Regions from separate parts of the Nitrospina gracilis 3/211 genome, predicted to be linked through region 2. Evidence: riboswitches for the same ligand, from Rfam matches in the RefSeq annotation. Region 2 holds a riboswitch; the other holds the start of a gene.
The links. A riboswitch is a leader RNA that binds a small molecule or an ion and turns the genes downstream of it on or off. The one in region 2 is predicted to bind cobalamin.
Positions count from the first base shown of each region.

Region 1 (10,670 bases), 880 kb from region 2:
CCTGTCTCCAGATATTATGACCGGTTTCAGATAACCGGATCAATCGAGGGTGAATGCGATGGGCAGTTGAATCGTCATCGAATCGCGGTTAAGCGCTTTGGGGATGACGGGAAAGGGTGCACCGTTCTTCACCGATTCCAGTGCGGCATCATCCAGTATGCCGCTTCCGGAAGAAAGCGCCACGTGCAGATTTTCAATGCCGCCTTTACGTGTGATTTTAAAATGCACCACGGGTTGCCCTTCCAACCCCCGCCGCTTGGCCAAACGGGGATAAAACTTGTATTTTGCGATCCGGTTTCGGATTTCCAGGATGAAACCGTTTTTCAGGGTTTCCAGATCCTCTTCCTCATGGAGGGAACCCGTGAATCCTTTGGATGCAAATGGGTGGTGACCGGATTCGATATTTTCTGAATTAATTGCATCCTTCATTTTTTGGGAAGGAGGTGCTTTACCGAAACTTTTTTCCGCAACCGGTTCTTTCAGGGGCTTTTTCGATCCCGTTTCCGGGCCGGTCCATGAGGCTGTGGGGAGAGTTGGAAGAGATTTTTCATCCAAAAGTTCCGTGGTTTTTTCATGCGAGAAGTGCCTTTGCCCGGTTTTTGTTGCCGGCTTGATGCCGGCAATGGTGTGAGTGGGTTGCACGGCTTCGGCGTGACGGCCTCCCGCAGGAGCTTCCCAACCGTGAAATTGCGCGAGCGTGGGCCGTCCCGGTAAGGGCGGGATGTAGTTGATTGGAGACTTGGGAAGGATTTCTTTTTTAAAAGCGATTCGGGCCTGAGTCCTGGGCCGAACGGAATTTATGGTGTTCACGGTCACGGTTTGGGGAGCCACATGAAAAATGGAAATGGATTTTGAAGAGTGGGGGAGCAAGAGCTCCGTCGGCTGTTTGTTTACTGTCGAGGGAGAGACTGAATCGAGGGGGAGCATCTGGTCTGTTTTGTTTTTCCATTTGAAATGCGGCGATCGCATTTTTGCGGGAACTCCTTTGAAGGAAAACTCTTTTGATTCAAAGGAGGGGAGCTCCTTTTGCAGGATCTCCTGTTGGCGACTGGTACGAGAACCGGAGGGTGACGAGGTCACAAGCCGGACCTTCTGGACTTTAAAGGTTTTATTTTCCACCGCACTCTCTTGGGATTTTGGCCAGAAAGTGAGACCCCAAAAAACCAGGCCATGCAAAACAAGAGAACATGTCAGCGCCAAGAAGAAAGTCCGCTTGGATTGAATGTCCCTGTTGGTGGAAAACATGGTCTTCAAATCAGTGAAAGGAATATTCGAATCCGGCGTAACCGGAAATTCCAGCTGTTCCAAAGAACAGCGACTCCTCGTATTGTTTGTTGAGCAGATTTTCTCCGCGCGCAGTCAGTTTGAGCTGTTTCGTCAACTGGTATCCCAATGCTGCGCGCACGATGGCGCGTCCTCCGACGCGTCCGGTGCCGGAAACCATCGCGCTCCGGTACTGCACCGTCACCAGCCAGTCGAGCAGGTTGCGCCAGGTGTGGTGCAGGGTGGCGGAGGCCGTATGGCGCGGCCGCCTTACAAGAAGCGCGCCGGTACTGGAGTCTACCGCCTGATTCCACGTGTAGGCGGCGTTCACATCGATGTCATCCATCACCTGCCAGAGAACGCTTGTTTCGATGCCCTGCGACCGCGCGCGGCCGATGTTCTCGGCGATGAACGTCGCCGGATTGGGCTGGATCTGGTTTTTCAGATCCATATTGAAATACGTGACGGCCACGGATACGCGGTCGGCCAGCAGGGCCTGCTCCACTCCGATCTCAAAACTTTCCGTTTCTTCCGGCTGGATGTTGGGATTTCCAAAAAATGGAAACAGGATTTCATTGACGGACGGGGCGCGGAAGCCGGTGGCAAAACCACCGCGCAGACGGGTATTGGTCTCCAAAAAGCGGTAGGCCGCCTCGATCTTGTAGGTGAACTTGTTGGCGAAACGGGTGTTGATGTCTTCCCGCACGCCGGCGTTAAGCAAAAACCGATTGTCGTGATTGAATTGGAACTGAAGGTAATAGCCCTGGTTTTCGTTTTGCAGGGCGATGCCCTGGCTGGCGTTGGAGGCGTTGGTGGCCTGGTGCTCGAATCCGAAAACGGTCGAAATGTTCTTATTAATATATACATTGTTCTGCACGTCCACCGTGTAGGTCCTGTTGATGATGAACGAATCGCCAAAGGTGGGATCTATAGTGTCCAATTCGTCCACGAACACGCTCGGAGTGATTTTCAAATCCCAGTTTTCGGTGAGGGCTTTTTGCAGGGGCAACGCGCCGTAAACGGTGTCGTTGTTTATGTGATGCGGCAGGGTGTCGGAGAAGGTGAAGGTGAGGGGATTGAATCCGTCAAAGTGGCTGCGCGCGCGGATGTAGCGTCCAATGAACTCCACCCGTCCGTCTTTAAGAAAGTTGTAACCGAGGCGGGTGGAGAAAGTGCGATTTGAATAACGGTCGTTTTCCGTGCCCCCGCGCCGTTCGTTGAATGCGGAAAAGCCTTCGCTGTCGGTGTTCGACGCGCTCAGAGAGTAATCGAAGCTTTCATGTGAACCCGAACTGGTGAGGGTTTCCTTGAACGTTTCAAAACTTCCGCCCTCGAATGACAGTGTGTGCGTGGGTTTGCCCTTTCCTTTGCGGGTGACGATGTTGATGACGCCCCCTACCGCATCGGCGCCCCACAGCGTGCTTTGGGGACCACGCAGAATTTCAATTCGCTCGATGTTGTCCATCTGCAAATGAGCAAAACTGAAACTGCCGGTGGAATTGGTCTTCACCTGAACGCCGTCGATCATCACCAGTGTCGATTGAGAATTGGCTCCGCGCATGAACAGGGTGGTGGAACTGCCCAGCGGTCCCGTCTGTACGACGTTGACTCCCAGTTGTTCCTGAATGATATCTTTTACCTGCATGTGTTTTTTCTTTTTAATTTCTTCGCGGGTGATCACCGTGTAGGACGCGGTCTGGTTTTCCGGTTTGATCTGCGAACGGGTGGCGTGGATTTCGATCGCGTCCAGTATTTCCAGTTGCTTATCCTTTTCTTCGGCGATCGCGTGACCGAAAACGAAGGGCACACATAGGGAGATACCTGTTATGAATAAAAGCTTCTTCATTTTTTGATTCCGGTTCCTTTCAGTTTTCAATCAACGCTTCAATGCGTTTCATTTCTATAGAAGCGTTCAGCCATTCTGCCAGCCGGTCCCATTGCCGTTTGCGGAACAGCCGGTAATCAAACGGTTCTTTGACTTGTGGAATGTCGCAGTGACGGCGGACACGGTTCAACAGCGCGTGGCGCAGGGGATCGTTGTCCAGAATGCCGTGCAGGTAGGTGCCGATCAGGGTGCCCGTTTTGTTGCAAACCCCCAGTGCATCCGTATTTTCTTCACTTCTATTTTGGAACAATGGGGCGCAGGGACCGGCAATCTCCGAGACGCCGTTATGGATTTCGTATCCCCACGCCGTCAGGCCGGCGTCGAACGCTGGTGAGCGGTGGGTGGTGCACCGCACCTGCCGTGTTATTTTTTCCGCCTGCATCTTTGTGATGACAGGCAAAAGGTCCAGTCCGTCTATTCTTCCGACCGTGCTTTCAATGCCATTGGCATCGGTGAGTTCCTGCCCCATCATCTGGAATCCGCCACAGATACCGAACACCACGGCTCCTTCTTGATGGCAACGATGAACGGCGCGGTCGAGTCCCTGTGTTTTCAAAAACCGCATGTCCTCCAGCGTGTTCTTGGTACCGGGGAGGACGATGAGGTCCGGCGATCCCAACTGCGCCTCGGTCCATACATAGCGCACCGCCACCGCCGGGTCTTCCATCAGCGGCGAAAAGTCGGTGAAGTTGGCAATGCGCGGCACGCGCAGGATGGCGACGTCCAAGAGGCCCGCGTCCGTTTTCATTTCGCCGTGCGTTCCAAAGGGCAGGGAGTCTTCCTCGTCCACGAACAGGTTGTGGTCGAATGGAATCACCCCTAACACGGGTTTGCCGACCAGGTCTTCAAATTGTTTGAGGCCGGGCTTGAGGAGCGCGACGTCGCCGCGAAACTTGTTGATGAGAAACCCGGCGACGCGGTCCTGCTCGTTTTCACTCAGCAGGTCGTAGGTGCCTTTCATCCAGGCGAAGACGCCGCCGCGATCGATGTCCCCCACCAGCAGCACCTTCGCATCCGCCTCCTTCGCCATCGCCATGTTGACGAAATCCATCTCGCGCAGGTTGATCTCGGCGGGGGATCCGGCCCCTTCGAGGATAACCAGGTCGTATTCACGCCGCAGGTCCCCCAACGCCTGTTTGACCTGATCGAGATAAGCGGGTTTGCCCTGGTAATAGTCCCTGGCGTTGCGGGTATGCGCGGGGCGGCCCATAAGGATGACCTGCGACAAATTGTCGCCCGCCGGTTTTAAAAGAACGGGGTTCATCTGGACCGTGGGGGCGATGCCGCAGGCCTCTGCCTGGAACGCCTGCGCGCGCCCGATCTCGCCACCGTCCTCACAGACGTAGGCGTTGAGCGACATGTTTTGCGCCTTGAATGGTGCGACCTTGAAGCCTTTCCTGTAAAACCAACGGCACAGGGCGGCGGTGATGACGCTTTTGCCGACGCCCGATCCGGTTCCCTGCACCATCAAGGTTTTTGCGGTCATGATCGAATCACCTCTGCCGTTTCAACAGCCACACGAAGAATGGTCCCCCGAGAAGCGCCGTGATGACGCCGACGGGAATTTCCACCGGCGCGATGAAGGTTCGCCCGAATGAATCGCAAAGAATCAGAAAACTCGCGCCAAAGAAAAACGACGCGGGAATCAGGAGGCGCAGGTCCGGCCCGATCACCAGCCGCACCATGTGCGGTACGATGAGCCCGACAAAACCGATGGGTCCGCTGGTCGCCACCACCGTTCCCGTAGTGAGAGACGCCAGTACGAAGGCCAGTTTTTGCGTGCGTTTCACATCCACGCCGCGGCTCTGCGCCGAGTGGACGCCGGCGCTGATGAGGTTGAGATCGCGCGCGATGTAGAGCAGCCCGCAAAACCCGATCAGCACCAGTGGCAGAATAGACCACACGGTTTCGTAGCTGGTGATGTCGAGTCCGCCCATCATCCAGCGCACGATCTGGAACGACTGCGTGAAATCGGACAGGTAATGAATGAACATGACGAGCGATGCGAAGAAGAAATTCGCCGTCACCCCGGCGAGAAGAAGAACACCTGTTGGAAAATCGCCGTGCCTGGTCTTAACCAGACTGAACACCAACAGCATTGCCCCGAGCGCACCGAGGAAGGCGGCGATGGGCACTGAAGAAAATCCGAGGAACATGAAATTGAGGTTGAGTGCGATGGCGATGACCGCGCCCAGCGATGCACCGCTGGAAATTCCCAGCGTGAACGGCGCGGCGAGATCGTTGCGCAACAACGCCTGCAAAACCGCGCCGGAGATGGCGAGCGCACCGCCGGTGAGCGCGCCCAGCAAAATACGGGGAAAGCGTGCGACGAATAAAATATTCGCATCCACGTTCTCCGCGAACGGGATGTCGCTGGACAACGCTTTCATCAGGTTGACGCTGGTGGGACCAATCAACGGGGCGATTCCCAGTACCAGGAGAAAGAGCAGGAAGAACGCGGTGACCACCTGCACGTAGCGGCGGGGTGTGAGTCCATGCGTGTGGGTCAGCATCACGCGCCCTCCGGAGAAATCAGGAAACTGCCGTCGGCCTCGTCGCGATAAATGTTGACGCCGATCTCGTACACCTCCTCCAGGATGTCCTTTTGTAAAACTTCCTCTGGTGCGCCGTCTTTGATCACTCGCCCCTGTTTCAGCAATACAAGGCGGCAGCAGTATTTTGAGGCGAGGTGCAGGTCGTGCATGGCCACGGCGATGGTGACATTCTGTTTGCTGTTGAGGTCGTTCAGAATCCGCAACAATTCCACTTGGTATTTGAGGTCGAGTGCGGAGGTCGGTTCGTCCAGCAACATCGCTTCCGGTTCCTGCGCGATGGCGCTGGCCAGCATGACGCGCTGTTTTTCACCGCCGCTGATTTCGTTAAACAGGCGCTCGGCGAACATCGAAGTCTGCGTCTGTTCCAAAGCGCGGCGGACGATCTCGAAATCGCTTTCGCCCTCGAAGGTGAACGCGGAGAGATACGGATGCCGCCCCATCATCACCACCTCGCTCACTTTGAACGGAAAGGGCATGTGGTGCTCCTGCGGAATCCAGGCGATGGACTGCGCCAGTTGCTTGCGGTTGCAGGAATGGATGTCGCGGCCGCGAAACAGCACGCGCTGGCTATCCGGTTCCAGAATCCCCGCCATGAGTTTGAGCAGGGTGGACTTGCCTGAGCCGTTTGGACCGATGATGCCGACGAACTCCCCAGAGGCGATGTCCAGCGACACCTCCCGCACCACGGGGTCCTTGTCGTAGGCGAACGAAATGCCTTCGGCGCGCAGGAGCGGTTGTGTGGTTGTGGAAGCGGCGGTGGTCATCCCTGTCCTCCCGTAGACGACGTTTCATTTGATGGTCCGAACACCTCCGGGTGCAGGGCACGGGCGAAGTCGTCCAGAATGCTGAGCAGGCGCGGTCCGGGGATGAGGATGTAGTCGGCGCTGATGAAATGGATGTTATTTTCGGACACTGCGCGGATGGTGGAAAAGCGCCGCCATTCTTTAAGACGCGCCGCCTTTTCTTCCGCTGTCATGTTCATGGCGGGTCCAGCCTCGATGATCACCTGCGGCGATTGCTGGATGATGTACTCCTTATTGATCTTCGGGTAGGGCGCAATCGTGTCGGTGACGATGTTTTTTCCACCCGCCAGCTCCAGCAGTTCCCCGAGAAACGAACTCGGCCCGACAGCGTAAAGACTGCGTCCCGGCTCGTTGCTGTCGCCCAGTATCAATAAGGTGGATTTCGGCGCGTGTCCTTTCAGTTTCTGGCGGTATGCGTCGATTCCGGATTTCAGGCGGTGGATCAACTCCTTCGCGCGGTCTTCGATATGAAGCGCCTTCCCCATTTTGTGTAACGATTCGTAAATCTGTTCGAGGGTCTGCATCTCGACGGCGAGCGTGCGGATGTGGAGATTCACCGCGTTGTTCTTAAGAGTATGGCTGGTGGCCTGGTGGATGACGAGGTCCGGGTTCAGCGTGATCCAGCGCTCGATGCTGGGATGCAGGAGACTGCCGATCTTCGTGCGTGCGCAGGCTTCGGGCGGATACTTACAGAAGTTGGTGACGCCGACGACGCGGTCGCCCACGCCCAGCTCAAACAGAAACTCCGTGATCGACGGCGACATGGAGATGATGCGTTGCGGCGCGTTACCGGGTTCCACCGCCCACGATGAAAGCGGAACCGCCAGCAGAGCTAGCAGGCACAACGCCGCACAGACGCTTCGGAAATAGCTTCCGAACGTGGCGGGCTTTGAATACAACGATGGCTTGGGAAAGCGATTGATTGCCGGGCGCGCGGTCATATCCGGTACCGATCCGGAAACCTGGAAGGCCCAAACAAAAAATCCCTTTCCGGGTGGAAAGGGAAACAGGTCATGTCACCTTCACCTCTCAGGTCCCGGAGAGTGTGTGAAGCATATTCAGACAGGCTTTCTGGCTTCCGGATCGTCCTACCGCCCGCGCCTTCCCGTTCCCTGGAACAGTGGCAAGATGCGGGTGTCGTCCCCGGTTACAGCGGCGGCACCGCGACGGATTCGCACCGTCTTTCCTTCATCTGAATACAGCGATTCAATTTGGGATCAGCATAGCAAAACGCTGGGGCAAGTCAACGAAATTCCCTGGAATGGGGAGAGGGGTCAGACCTCGAGGAACTTGATCAAATCCTGGATGTTTTCCGCGCTCACTTCGTGCCCCTGCGGGGTTTCTTTGATTGTCAGGGTATGGCCGTGGCTCTGCATTTCATCCAGTGCGTGCTCGGCCAGGAAAGAGGGCACCACATCGTCGTTGGCACCGAAGATGCCGAGAATCTGCGCCGCGACGTTTTTGGTGGTGATCTCCGGCAACTCCGGCAGGAAGCCGCAGATGGACGCCACCTTGTGCACCGGATGTTTGCCCATCAGTGCGTACACCAAAGACGCCGCGCCGCCCTGGGAAAATCCCCACAGGCAGGTGTGGAATCCGTTGGCGACATTCTGTTCCTTCATGAAGCGGTGGGTTTCGTCCACCATTCCGGTGGTGAAGTCGAGAAACTGCTGGACCGCTTCCTTTTGCCGGGGACCGTCCAGCCACCAGCTCCACACGCCGTTGCCCGCATCCACCGGACCTTCCGGATAAATGGCGACGATGTTGTTCAGTTGCAGCCGGTTGCCGTGGATCAGCATGTTCTCCGGTGTCGATTCCGCCCCGTGAAACCCAATGAGCACATTCACCGGTTTGGCTGAATCGATTTCCGTCTGCCCGATAATGACTTTCTTTCCCAGCCAGGTCTGGTTCTGATATTGCATGTTCATGTTTCCCGCTTGAGTTTGAGTTGTTGGATGAGATCGGCGGCCAGCGCCTCGGCCTGCCTGCGCGTGGCAATGCGCCCCAGAACACGGGCTTCCTCCACGCGGTCGAGTATGGTTTTGTATGCGGGAGACGGTGACAGCTGGAATTTGCGTGTCAGCGTTCTCCCGTTCAACAGCGTCGGGTTTGCCTGTGCCGGCCGGTAAGTGTTCAGGTAAAACTCCACGAGCCGGTTGAGGGCCAGCAGGAACGGTTGCAGGTCGTCGCCGACCTCCATCTTAACAGCCGTTGCCAGAATGGCTCCCGAAAAGAAATCGTCTTCCGCCTGTTTGCATAACTGGTAGATTCCGGATAGGTCGTCTTCCTCGTTGGTCGCGGGCATGTTGGTCGCGTATTCCAAAACGTTGTGGTGCACAGCCAGGGCCCGGTCGGTGAAAAGAATGTGGTCGTTGCTGAGCCGCAGGTCTTTCATGATACGAACGGGGAGAGAATCGTTGCGGATTCTTGTCCCGGTTAAATGCTGATCGGGGGCATCCTCCAAAGGACGCAACAGCACCGCGAGCTTGAGCAGGGCGCGTCGAGGTGGTACGTCGATGTATTCGCGGAACCGGGTGCGGTGCTTCGGCGAAATCTTTTCGGTTTCCACAAGCAGGATTTCCAACCGGTCCAGGATGCGAAGGGCCTCAGCCCCGTTGTCCGTTAAAGAATCCGCAGGGCCGTCGTCGAAATGCAGGGCTAGTTCCGGGATGAGCGCGGACAGGAGACCCGTCTCCACCAGGCGATCGAGGTGCGAGTTGGGAGTGCCGAGCAGGATCAACAGTTCGTGGGACAGGCGTTCGGCGGCGACGGTGCGGATGCGTCCGCGGGTTTCGGCTATGCGCCGCGAGGTTTCTTCGTCGATGTCGAAACCCAGCGTGTTGGCGAAACGGTAAGCGCGAAGCAGGCGCAGGGGATCGTCTTCGAACACCGGGCCGGGCAGGGCGCGTACGGTGCGGCTTGCGATGTCCTCAACCCCGCCAAAGGGATCGACCAACGTGTCTTTTCCGGCGATCAAATCTTCCAGCGGCTGACCCATCGCATTGATGGTGAAGTCGCGGTGCGCCAGGTCGTCTTCCAGCGTTTTGCCCTGCAGGGTGGTGAAATCGAAATACACGTCGCGCGCGATCACCACGCGGTGGGTTTCGCGTCCCGGCGTGGAGTCCAGAGGCACCAGGGTGAGTGAATGTGCTTTCGCAAAGCGCTTGGACACCTCCGGCGCTTCGTTGCAGGCGAAATCGAAATCGGCGCAGGCCTTGCCCATAAATCGGTCGCGCAGGGTGCCGCCCACCACGTAAAGCGGGCGACCCAACTCGCGGCTGAGACGCAACAGGTTTTCAAGCTGGTTTTGGTAATCTTTCGACATGCGATCCCGGAAAAAGGGTTTCTGCGGGATATCTTAACAGATTCGAAAAGAGGGGGCAGGCAGGGTGAGCGGACAGGGGGCGGTGAGGCGGGTGAACCTCAGCGGTCCCAGCCGGATTTCAGCTTGATCTCGAGCGAAACGAACATCGAGCCGTTTTTCTTTACCATGTGCAGGTCGGTGTGAGTCAGGTTGCTCAGCACCTGGCGGATGTTTTCGGATGGCTTGCTGGCTGGATCCTTGACAAGGAACGGCACCATGTCATCGATGGAGCCGCGGACTTCCTCGCTGTCCACCACGTAGCCCAGGTACTGTGCGTCCACGTCGAGGTATTTCTTGACGAGCTTGCACAGGGTGTCTCCGACCATGATGTCGCGTTTGCCGCGCACGCGGTTGATGACGAGCCCCGGCGAGAAGGTGCGGATGATGTCATTGATCGCCTCCAGCGAATCCGGATCGGTTTCCCTGATCTTGGCGCGGAGCTGGTCGATTTCGAAACAGTCCTCGCTCACCTCCGGATTTTTCGAAAAGTCGAGCGCGTGCTGGATTTCGGCGTTGGCCTTGAACTCCTGGCTGATGCGGCGGAACAGCACAGATTTGATGTAATTGAACGTGTTGGTGATGGAAGTCATCTCGGGGGTGGACACCACCACCTGCCGGTCGGCGAGGTTGAAGAAGTCCACCGTGTGGAATCCCGTCCCCGGACCGAGGTCGATGCACACCGCATCCGCTTTCAGGTTGCGGAGCACGTTCATGACGCGGTTCTGGTTCTTCTGGTTGATGTCCGCACTGCCGGGCAGGCTCCCCGACGTGCTCAAAAATTTCAGGTTCACCAGCCCGGT
Region 1 covers NZ_HG422173.1:2,019,413-2,030,082, forward strand. Annotated here, with positions in the region: gene TX82_RS09590 (energy transducer TonB) at 40-1,308, opposite strand; gene TX82_RS09595 (TonB-dependent receptor plug domain-containing protein) at 1,256-3,109, opposite strand; gene TX82_RS09600 (cobyric acid synthase) at 3,129-4,634, opposite strand; gene TX82_RS09605 (FecCD family ABC transporter permease) at 4,642-5,661, opposite strand; gene TX82_RS09610 (heme ABC transporter ATP-binding protein) at 5,661-6,467, opposite strand; gene TX82_RS09615 (ABC transporter substrate-binding protein) at 6,464-7,447, opposite strand; cobalamin riboswitch at 7,551-7,717, opposite strand; gene TX82_RS09620 (alpha/beta hydrolase) at 7,781-8,434, opposite strand; gene TX82_RS15275 (tRNA nucleotidyltransferase/poly(A) polymerase-related protein) at 8,431-9,831, opposite strand; gene TX82_RS09630 (MinD/ParA family ATP-binding protein) at 9,930-10,670, opposite strand, start outside.
Region 1: linked by a shared signal. The riboswitch ahead of TX82_RS09615 (ABC transporter substrate-binding protein) and the one ahead of TX82_RS05495 (TonB-dependent receptor plug domain-containing protein) in region 2 are both predicted to bind cobalamin.

Region 2 (10,670 bases):
TGTCCGCCGCGCGAGTATCGTTTTCCTCCGGTCCTCGGCTTCTTTTTCCAAATTAAAATTCGGGTTCGCGGAGGCATTGCCGCGATGAGTGCGTTTTTCTCCGCCCTGTCGTTTCTGTCCATTCTTCCCGGACCCTCCCGCCGCACCTTCGACACGCGCATGGTATCGCATTTTCCGGTGGTGGGATTGCTGATCGGCGGACTTCTCGTTGCCGTGGACATGATCGCTTCCTGGTTGTTCCCTCCGTTTCTGCGTGCGGTGGTGGACGTTGCGTTCCTCGCAATCATCACCGGAGCGCTGCACCTGGACGGATTGGCCGACAGCGCCGACGGCCTGTTCTCGCACCGGCCATGCGAGGAAGCTCTAGCCATCATGAAGGACCCGCGCATCGGCGTGATGGGTGCGGTGGCGCTGGTTCTCTGTCTGGCTCTCAAGGTCGCCGCAGTGCACGGGCTGTCCGGTCCATCGACGTGGTTGTGGCTGGTGATCGCTCCCGCCTTCGCGCGTTCGACTCAGGTAATCGCGCTGGCCACGATGCCGGACGCACGCGGCGGTGCGGGCATGGGCGCTCCGCTTTACGCATCATCAAAAACGCTGGCCTGCCTTGTCTGCATTCTGCCACTGGCACTGCCGTTTTTTTTCGATCTCCGTATCGGGGTGTGTGCGGTTTTGGTGTTTGCCGCCGTCACGTCACTCGCATTGGTTTATTTTCATCGCCGGATCGGTGGCATGACCGGCGATACCTTCGGCGCGCTCTCGGAACTGGTGGAAACCGCACTTCTGGTTGCCGGGGCGGCGTTCCACCATGCTTCCGTCTCCTCCGCAGGATTCTTTTTTGGAAAGGCTGTATCCCCATGACCCATTCCGTTCTGATCACCGGCGGATGCCGAAGCGGAAAGAGCCGCCACGCGCTGGAACTCGCCGCACGTCACACCGGCCCGAAAGTGTTTCTCGCCACGGCACAGGCTCTTGACGATGAAATGAGCGAGCGAATTGAGAAGCACAAAGAAGAACGTGGGCCCGGTTGGATCACTCATGAAGAACCTTTGGACCCCGGGTCCATCCTGAGAGACGGAACTTGTGCGCCCGGTTCGCTGGTTATACTGGATTGCATCACCTTATGGCTGAGCAACCTGTTGATGGCCTCCATCACGCGAGAAAACATCCTGAGACGCGTGGATGAATTGCTGGACGTTTGTCAGAGGTTCGACGGCACCGTCATCCTCATCACCAATGAAGTCGGCGCGGGCATCGTTCCGGGTTCGGCGCTGGGCCGCGAGTTCCGCGATCTGGCGGGAGAAATCAATCAGCGCGTCGCCGCCCGCCTCGACGAAGTCATTCATACCGTGTCCGGCATCGCCACAGTTCTCAAGTCCAACCGAAAGGAAAACTCTCCGCTCGAAAATGGAAAAGGTTTTAACAACCCGTTCTCGGTAGAGGACAAGGCGGGGCTGTACCGGGCCATCTTCGAACGGCGTGACGTGCGACATTTTCAATCAAAACCAATTCCTCCGCACGCGTTGAAACGAATTCTGCGCGCCGCGCATCACGCGGGTTCTGTAGGATTCAGTCAGCCGTGGAATTTTCTTGTCATCGACGATCCGGCGACGAAGGAGAAAATGTTCCAGAATTTCATCCATGCCAACGGCGATGCGGAGAAAAATTATTCCGGTGCAAAACGGGAACTGTATTCCTCGCTCAAACTGGAAGGCATCCGCGAAGCGCCGGTCAATGTGCTCGTCACCTGCGACCGCGAACGCGCCGGACCCCACGTCCTCGGGCGCAACACGGTGCTCGAAACGGATCTGTTCAGCACCTGCTGTGCCGTGCAGAACCTGTGGCTCGCCGCGCGTGCAGAAGGTGTGGGCGTCGGCTGGGTGAGCATTCTGTCAATGGATCAATTGAAGGTCGATCTCGCGTTGCCAGAATTCGTCGAGCCCGTGGCTTACCTGTGCATGGGGTACCCCGCCGCCGGCTATGCGAAGCCCATGCTGGAAGAAGAGGGATGGGCGAAACGCATTCCTTTGGAGGAAGTGGTTTTTTTCAACCACTGGGGACAAACCGTGGAAAAGCGGTTTTAAATCATCACCTCAGCCATTCCGGTTTTCCCGGCAGGAAGGGGTTGGCGGATGAAGACAGCCGCGCGCCCATCACCTGTTGTTTGCCGCATCGGCGTTCGCTCTCATTGCGTTTGTTTCCATCCGCTTAATCTGGGACGCCCTGTTTTCTATTCAATAAGGAGATTCATCAATAACAAACCCTTTAATCCATAGTTAAATTCATTTCCCCTTCAACCAATTTCTCTGTCAGGGAAGCCCGGTGCGAATCCGGCACTGTCCCGCAACTGTAATGGGAGAAGACGCCGCAAGAAGCCACTGTCTTTTGGGATGGGAAGGCGCGGCGGTTTGACACCCTGAGTCAGGATATCTGGCCGAGAAATGCATTCGTCCTTCGAGAGAAAGGAAAGAAGATGCTGAACCGTTTTTGCATTTCTGTTTTTTGCTGTTTGCTTTTTACCTGTACCCCCGTTTCGGCCTTGTCCGCCGAAACCGAAAAGGCGGAAGTCATGGAACCCATCTCGGTCAATGCGGCGCGCGACATTTTGGAACTGGAGAAACTCCCGACCTCCGCCACGGTGATCACGCGTCAGGACATCGAAGAAAAAAAGTACATCAATGTCGAAGACATGCTGAGAGAAGAACTGGGACTCGACGTTCTTCAAAACGGCACGCTGGGATCCAGTACCACCGTCTTCATGCGTGGCGGGGGATCTTCTTCCACCCTGGTTTTGATTGACGGCGTCCAGGTGAACTCCAATACGCTCGGCAGTTACAACTTCGCCCACATCCAGCCGGACAACGTGGAGCGCATCGAGATCCTGCGCGGGCCGCAAAGCACCCTGTGGGGCGGCGATGCGGTGGGCGGTGTCATCAACATCGTCACCCGCAAGGGGAAGGGAACTCCTTCACACCGTTTCTCGTTCGAAGGCGGGAGCTTCGCCACGTTCAAGGAAACATTCAGCACCCAGGGCGCGTTCGATCAGTTCGACTACGCCTTCAGCGCTTCACGCACCGACGTCGAAGGGTTTTCCTCCGCCAACGAGAGAAACGGCAACACGGAAAACGACGGTTACAACAACAATTCGTTTTCCCTGCGGACCGGACTCGACTTCGCCGAAAAACGCGGCCGCGCCGATTTCATCGGCCAGTACATCGACGCGCGCATCGATTTCGACAGTTTTGTATTTGGCGTCGGTCAAGTGGACGGTCCGCCGCACACTTCGCAGGATTTGTACTACCTGACCGCTCCCGTATCCTACAAGATCCTGCCATTCTGGGAAGTCCGCCTCAATCCCAATTTCGCATTCGATCAGGTGAAGTCCCGCAACCAGCCTTCGGGCGATTCCACCATCATCAGCCGCACGAGCACGCTGGATCTGCAAAACAATTTCACGGCAGGCGATTATTACAATGTGCTGGTCGGCGGCGAATACCAGGTGCGCGCGGGAGAAAACATATCCAACGGCATGGACCGCAGGCTGGACAACAAGAGCGCCTACCTGCAGGGCATCTTCGATTACGAGGACACCATTGTTATCACCGCCGGGTTCCGTCACGATGTCAACGACTCCTTCGACGACGTCACCACGTACAAATTTGAAGCCGCCTACCGTTTCAAACAAACCGGCACCCGCTTGCGCGGCGCGTATGGCACGGGTTTTCGTGCCCCAACCATAAACGATCTGTTCTTCCCTGGCTTTTCCAATCCCAACCTGCAACCGGAAGAAAATACCAGCTGGGAGGTTGGTTTCGACCAGTCCTTCCTCAACGGCGACATCACCTTCACCTCCGTGTACTTTGACGCCCGTTTTGAAAACCTGATTCAGTTCAATCTGGCCACCTTCCGGCCGGAGAACGTGGCCCGCGCCACTTCACGCGGCTTGGAAAACACGCTGGCCGTTCGTCTGCCCTGGGATTTGGAATTATCGGCCAATTACACATGGAACCAGGCGTTCGATGCCTCAACGCGCACACAACTGCGCCGCCGGGCGGAGCACAAGTTTCACGCCAACATCCATCACTGGTGGCGGAGCCGCCTGCACTCGCTCATTGGCGTCACGCACAAAAGCAAAACCCTGGACGGCGCAACGGGAACCGATCCTTACATCGTCGTGCGCGCGGCGATGGATTACACCGTCAACGATCAATGGAAGCTGACCGCACGCGCTGAGAACCTGTTCGATGAAGATTATGAAGAAATTCCCGGATTCGGCACGGCCGGAATTTCCGGTTACGCGGGATTGGTTTATAACTTTTAAATTGTCTGGAAAGGGGGCATCGTGTCAGACAAAGATCAAAACCAGGAAAGAAGAATTTATGTCAATCCAAAATCATAACGCCCGCGGTCTTCTCATAGCGGGCACGCACACATCGGTGGGGAAATCATCCATCGCAATAGGGCTCATGCGTTGTTTCCGCAACCGGGGATTCAACGTGAAACCCTTCAAGGTGGGACCGGATTACATCGATCCCGGCCACCACGCCCTCGCTTCCGGGAATCCCAGCTACAATCTTGACTCCTGGATGGGCGGGGCCGAGTACGTCCGAAACCTGTTTGAGGACATTGTGGAACCCGGCGACCGCTTCGTGGTCGAGGGGGTGATGGGTCTGCACGACGGCGCGCACGCCACGAAAGCGGCCGGATCGACGGCGGAAGTGGCGCACTTGCTGGATGTGCCTGTCGTGCTGGTCATCGACGGCTCCATGCTGGCCCGTTCCGCCGCCGCACTGGTGAAGGGCTACATGGAATTCGACGAACGGGTGAACGTCTTTGGTATGATCGCCAACCGGGTGAACTCGCCCGGTCACGCCAAGATTTTGAAAGACGCCATCGAGCACGCCACCCCGGCGCGGTTTTTAGGTACCCTCCCAACAAAGGAGGAATTGAAAATGCCGAGCCGCCATTTGGGTCTCCATCTGGCGCAGGAACAGGACAGCGACATTTATGAGCAATGGGCGACGCATTTGGAGGAGCATCTGGACATTGCCGCATTTATGGATGCGCTTCCAGATCGAAACTGCGTCCACGCTTCCAGAGCAAAGGCCCGGCGTTTTCCCCAAGTCTCCTCCACCAAGCCCTTCTCGGTTGCCATCGCCAAAGACGCCGCCCTTCACTTTATTTACCAGGATACGCTGGATCTGATCGGGCACTACGGCGGCACCATTCATTATTTTTCACCGCTGGATAGTCCGGCCCTCCCATCCGGCGTGGACTGGGTTTATCTTCCCGGCGGCTACCCCGAGCTTCACGCGGAACGGTTGAGCGCCAATACCGGGTTTTTGAGTTCCCTCCGCGAGTTTGTTAATGGGGGAGGCCCCGTTGTGGGGGAGTGCGGTGGACTGATGCTGCTGGGCAAAGTCATCGTGGATGTTAATAAAACATCCCACACCATGACGGGGGTTTTCGATTTCACCACTTCCTTCCAAGGAAACAAACGGATCATCGGGTATCGCAATCTGGAGTATTCCCCTGAGGAAACTCCGGAATCTGTCATTGAATTGAGAGGCCATGAATTTCATTTTTCCTTATTCGAGGATAACAATGAAAAGGCTTTAATGATCCATCGTCACCCGGAGACCGGACAGGAAATCCACGATGGGTATCGTAAGAAAAACGCATTTGCCCTGTATTCCCATATTCACTGGCGCAGTTCCCTCCGCTGGTGGGATTACCTGTTGCATCATTGCATTCTTCCTTTCAAAAACAGCAGGAGACCCGTCTCATGAAAAAACGGGCCGCCTCCGATCCGCGTAAACGCAAGGGATTGACCATCGTCCACACCGGGGACGGAAAAGGCAAATCCACTGCGGCCTTTGGACTGGCCCTGCGCGCCGCCGGAAATAAAATGAAAGTGTTCATCCTTCAGTTCATGAAAGGACAGTGGAAGGCCGGCGAGCGGAAGATGTTCAGCCAAATGGAACCCATGGTCGAATTCGAGGCAATGGGGGACGGGTTCACCTGGGACACCAACAATCCGGAGCAGGACCGGCAAACCGCCAGCAAAGCGTGGGAGATCGTGAAGCCCAAAATCCTGAGCGGCGATTATCCGGTCGTCATCCTCGATGAAATCAATTACGTGTTGAACTACCGATTCCTGGATGAAGACGAAGTGCTGGACACACTCCGTAACAAGCCGGAATCGGTCCACGTCATATGCACCGGACGCAACGCGCCGCCGGCGCTGATCGAGTTGGCGGACCTGGTAACGGAGATGAAATGTGTGAAACATCCGTTCAAAGAGCAAAAGATTCCGGCGCAGAAAGGCATCGAGTTTTAATGACGCAACCCGCAAATATTTTGACCGAAACACTGAGCGCAGTCACGCCGGTACCCAACGAACGCATTCAAAAGGCGCAGGCCCACCTGGATTCGTTGACCAAACCGCAAGGCAGTCTGGGCAGGCTGGAAGAAATCGCCGCCCGCCTAGCGGCGATGCATCCAGCGGGCAAACCCCGCATTCATAAACGCGGAGTGTTTTTGTTTGCCGCCGACCACGGCGTGGTGGCGGAAGGCATCAGCGCTTATCCGCAGGCAGTCACAGCGCAGATGGTTTGCAATTTCCTGAATGGGGGAGCGGCCATCAATGTGCTGTCGCGGCATGGCGGTGCGGGGGTGACCGTGATCGACATGGGAGTGAACCACGACTTCGCCTCCGACCTCGCATTGGTGGCTAAAAAGATCGCCAATGGCACCGGTAACATACGGTGCGGTCCTGCCATGACGTGCGACCAGGCCGAACGCGCTTTGATGGCAGGCGTCGAATTGGCGGCGCAAGCGAAGAAAGATGGATTCGACCTACTCGGCACCGGCGACATGGGCATCGGCAACACCACCCCCAGCGCCGCAATCCTGTCCGTATTAAGCGGACGGCCACCGGCCCAGACCACGGGGCACGGCACCGGCATCGACAACGCTGTTCTTCAACATAAAATCGCTGTCATCGAAGACGCTCTTCGCATCAACCAACCCGACCCCGCGGACCCCGTGGACGTGCTGGCCAAGGTGGGTGGATTCGAGATTGCAGGCATCGCCGGGCTCTGTATTGGCGCCGCCTCGCAGAATCTGCCGGTGGTTCTGGATGGAGTGATTTCCATAGCGGGCGCGGCGATTGCCCATCGTATGAACCCAAACATTGGCGACTACCTGTTTGCATCGCACAACTCCATTGAGCCCGGATGCCGGGTCGGGTTTGATCTTCTTTCTCTCGACCCTTTGCTCGATTTCAAAATGCGTCTGGGAGAAGGCACGGGTTCGGTGCTCGCAATGCACGCCATCGAAGCGGCCGTTAAAATTTATAACGAGATGACCACGGTCGAACAGGCGGGCGTTGCTTCCAAATCCGATTCATTCAATAAAACCATAAAGGCCGAACCATGAATATTGACTTGGGAAAAACCCCGCAACGCATCGTTTGCCTGACGGAGGAAACCACCGAAACCCTCTACTGCATCGGGGAGCAGGACCGCATCGTCGGCATCTCCGGCTATACCGTGCGCCCGCCGCAGGCACGAAAAGAAAAACCCAAGGTGTCGGCCTTCCTCAACGCCAAAATCGACAAGATCCTCGACCTTAAACCTGACTTGGTCCTTGGTTTTTCCAACTTGCAGGCGGACATCATGACGCAACTGGTACGGGCAGGCATTCCAGTGCACGTGTTCAACCAGCGCACTGTTGCCGGGATTTTTGACATGATCCGCATGCTGGGCGCGATGATCGGTGAATCGGCCAAAACCGATTCGTTGATGGTGGAGTTGAAAGAAGGGTTGGACCGCATCAAACACTCCGCCGCGCAACTCCCACGCCGTCCGCGCGTTTATTTCGAGGAATGGAACGATCCGTTGATTTCGGGCATTGGGTGGGTGTCGGAACTGATTCACATCGCAGGAGGCGACGACTGTTTTCCGGAGCTTGCATCCTGTTCCTTCGCGGCGGAACGCACCATTCACGACCCCGAAGAGGTCGTTCGCCGCGCACCGGATATCATCATCGGTTCCTGGTGCGGCAAGCGGTTCCGCCCGGAAAAGTTGGAAGAGCGTCCGGGATGGGACGCCATCCCCGCCGTGCAACAATCGCATGTTTACGAAATCAAGTCCGCCAATATCCTCCAACCCGGCCCCGCGGCGCTGACGGACGGCGTCACCCAAATTCATCAACTGATTCAAAAATGGTCCCAAGATTCCGCATGATTTTTTCTGTTCGCTGTTTTCATTTGTCACGACGGCATCCTTTTTCCCTATATATAAGGAATAGATAAAATCTGACCCCACGGAGTTCGGTTGCCTTCATTCATTGTTCTGAAATAGAATAAGTGTTCATGACCATATCGCGGCATTCGAGTGTTGCCTTTACGAACCATTTCCTGAGGAGGTGGGTTTCATGCAACGCAAACCCGTGATTGGAGTGACGGGCCCAACGCAGGGTGGCACGGCAGCGTGGGTGTTCACCCGGCTCGCTTTATGGAGGGCCGGCGCCAGGGCCCGGCGCATTCACACGCGGCAACCCGTTTCGATCGAACGGCTGGATGGATTGATCATTGGTGGCGGTGCGGACGTCGCTCCGGACAAGACCGATCCCCTGCCCATCGAAGACATGCCGCAACCGGGCGAGTTGAAAAAAGAACGCGGTCTCCGGTGGCGGGACTTTCTGTTGGCGCCGCTCATCTTCCTGTTCCGCTGGTTCACCGCCGCATCCACCGTCAGCTCCGATTCCGACCGGGACCAGATGGAACGTGACCTCATTCGCGCCGCACTGGATCGCAACCTGCCCCTCCTCGGTATCTGCCGAGGGGCCCAAATCCTCAATACCACGCTCGGCGGTACCCTGCACCGGGACATACGCAACTTTTACGTGGACAAACCACACGTGTGGACCCTGCTTCCCAAAAAGGAAATCAAGATCGAGCCGGACAGCCATCTCGGCGTGGTGCTGAACACCACCACGGCAAAAGTAAACTCCCTTCACCACCAGGCCATCGATCGTCTTGGCCGAGGAATCAGAATCGTTGCCCGGGAAGACCATAATCAAATCGTGCAGGCCATCGAGGTGTCCGACCAGCCGTTCTGCATCGGCGTGCAGTGGCACCCGGAATATTTGCCACAACTGCACCGCCAGCAGAAACTATTTTCCGCATTGGTGAAGGAAGCCTCCAGAATCCAGGAACGGGCGCACACCGTTTCCAAAGCTTAAGATCCACGCATATCCTGACCAACACTGCCGGGGACCCCGCCTGGTTGAAAATGAAAATTAAATCAACTTGCAGGGTTTGGGTTCTCTAACCATTTTTTCCAGGTTTTCCCATTTGACCGGCGATTTTCCGCCACCTCCTAAATTCCCAAATACCTCATATTTATAATAATGCCCATTAGGGCCTTAAAGTTTTTAAGCACATTTTGGCTGTTGTGAGTTTTTTTATAAAACGTTTTTTAAAACCCGGGCAGGGGTCGCCGCATCTCAAATACTAAAGAGGCCAAAACTTGCAGGCATCTTTGGATGGCATATGGATTTCATTCATGTGCTTCCATACTGTTGAGTGCCCCGTTGGGAAATACGGGGCGCTCACAAAAAAGGAGGTTTTTTTATGAGACAGCTTTCGAAGATCCTCGGATTTTTTTTGATATCCCTTATGACTCTGGGAGTGCCCATGATGGCCAATGCGGGGGAGGACCCGCATAAGGTCAGCAAGGAAAGCTCGCCCTATTGGTTCAAACCGGGTGAAGGTCCTTTGCCGCTTCCGTCAAACAACTTCGGCAAGATTCCTGAAGACGTTCGTCTGCACAACGAGAAGGGAATCGATACCTTTCTGACGCGCAAGTTCCGCGATGCCTTGGACCATTTCGAGATGGCCGCCCAGTTGGATCCGGATAACGGGATCCTGCTTTACAACGAAGCCATTACGCTGGTTAAACTGGACCGGCACCGTGAGGCCACCTTGAGGTTCGAGCAGGCGAAGGAACACGCCAGGGGCAACCAGTTGATCCTCAACTCCCCTGTCCTGCAGACCCATTTGACCACACCGCAGTAATGCAAAGACCGGATTCGGTTTCTGCAAAAAAACCCACCGGGTTTTCCCGGTGGGTTTTATTTTGAATCCCGCTTCACTTTACCGGAAAACTCACCCGCAATCCTCCCATCACATCATTCAGTTTGAAATCATTGCGGGGGCTGGTGGGGTGCTGATTGTGGCACTCGACGCAAGCCGTGGAAATCGCATAATCCGGATACACCGCATTGAAGTAACGTACATTCCCCGCCCGGGTCCAGCGGACAAAGGGACGGACGGGATGAATCGATACCCACTCCAGGGCATCGCGCTCGAATTCATTGCTCGGGGCATTCTGCGGATTGATCGGCCACAAGCTCAATAAATTCATTTCCAGACCGATGCTTTTCCGGGCCGCAATCTGGGAAACCTTTTTAAGAAATTGGGCGGGTAACATCAGTTGGGGGCCCGTTTTAACCGGGCCGCTGGTTTTCAAAAGTTCTCCATTTTCCAGATGCTGGACAACATGATTGGCGTAAACCGTCCGGTCCGACTCCAGCACCGCATGCACGTAGTCGGCCACCACTTCCGGAGGGAGGGCAATGCTTTCATCCGGTTTTTTCCGGAACCG
Region 2 covers NZ_HG422173.1:1,138,019-1,148,688, reverse strand. Annotated here, with positions in the region: gene cobS (adenosylcobinamide-GDP ribazoletransferase) at 85-858, shown strand; gene bluB (5,6-dimethylbenzimidazole synthase) at 855-2,081, shown strand; cobalamin riboswitch at 2,288-2,449, shown strand; gene TX82_RS05495 (TonB-dependent receptor plug domain-containing protein) at 2,567-4,318, shown strand; gene TX82_RS05490 (cobyrinic acid a,c-diamide synthase CobB) at 4,377-5,786, shown strand; gene cobO (cob(I)yrinic acid a,c-diamide adenosyltransferase) at 5,783-6,337, shown strand; gene cobT (nicotinate-nucleotide--dimethylbenzimidazole phosphoribosyltransferase) at 6,337-7,437, shown strand; gene TX82_RS05475 (cobalamin-binding protein) at 7,434-8,246, shown strand; gene TX82_RS05470 (gamma-glutamyl-gamma-aminobutyrate hydrolase family protein) at 8,437-9,246, shown strand; gene TX82_RS15085 (tetratricopeptide repeat protein) at 9,638-10,081, shown strand; gene TX82_RS15080 (c-type heme family protein) at 10,155-10,670, opposite strand, start outside.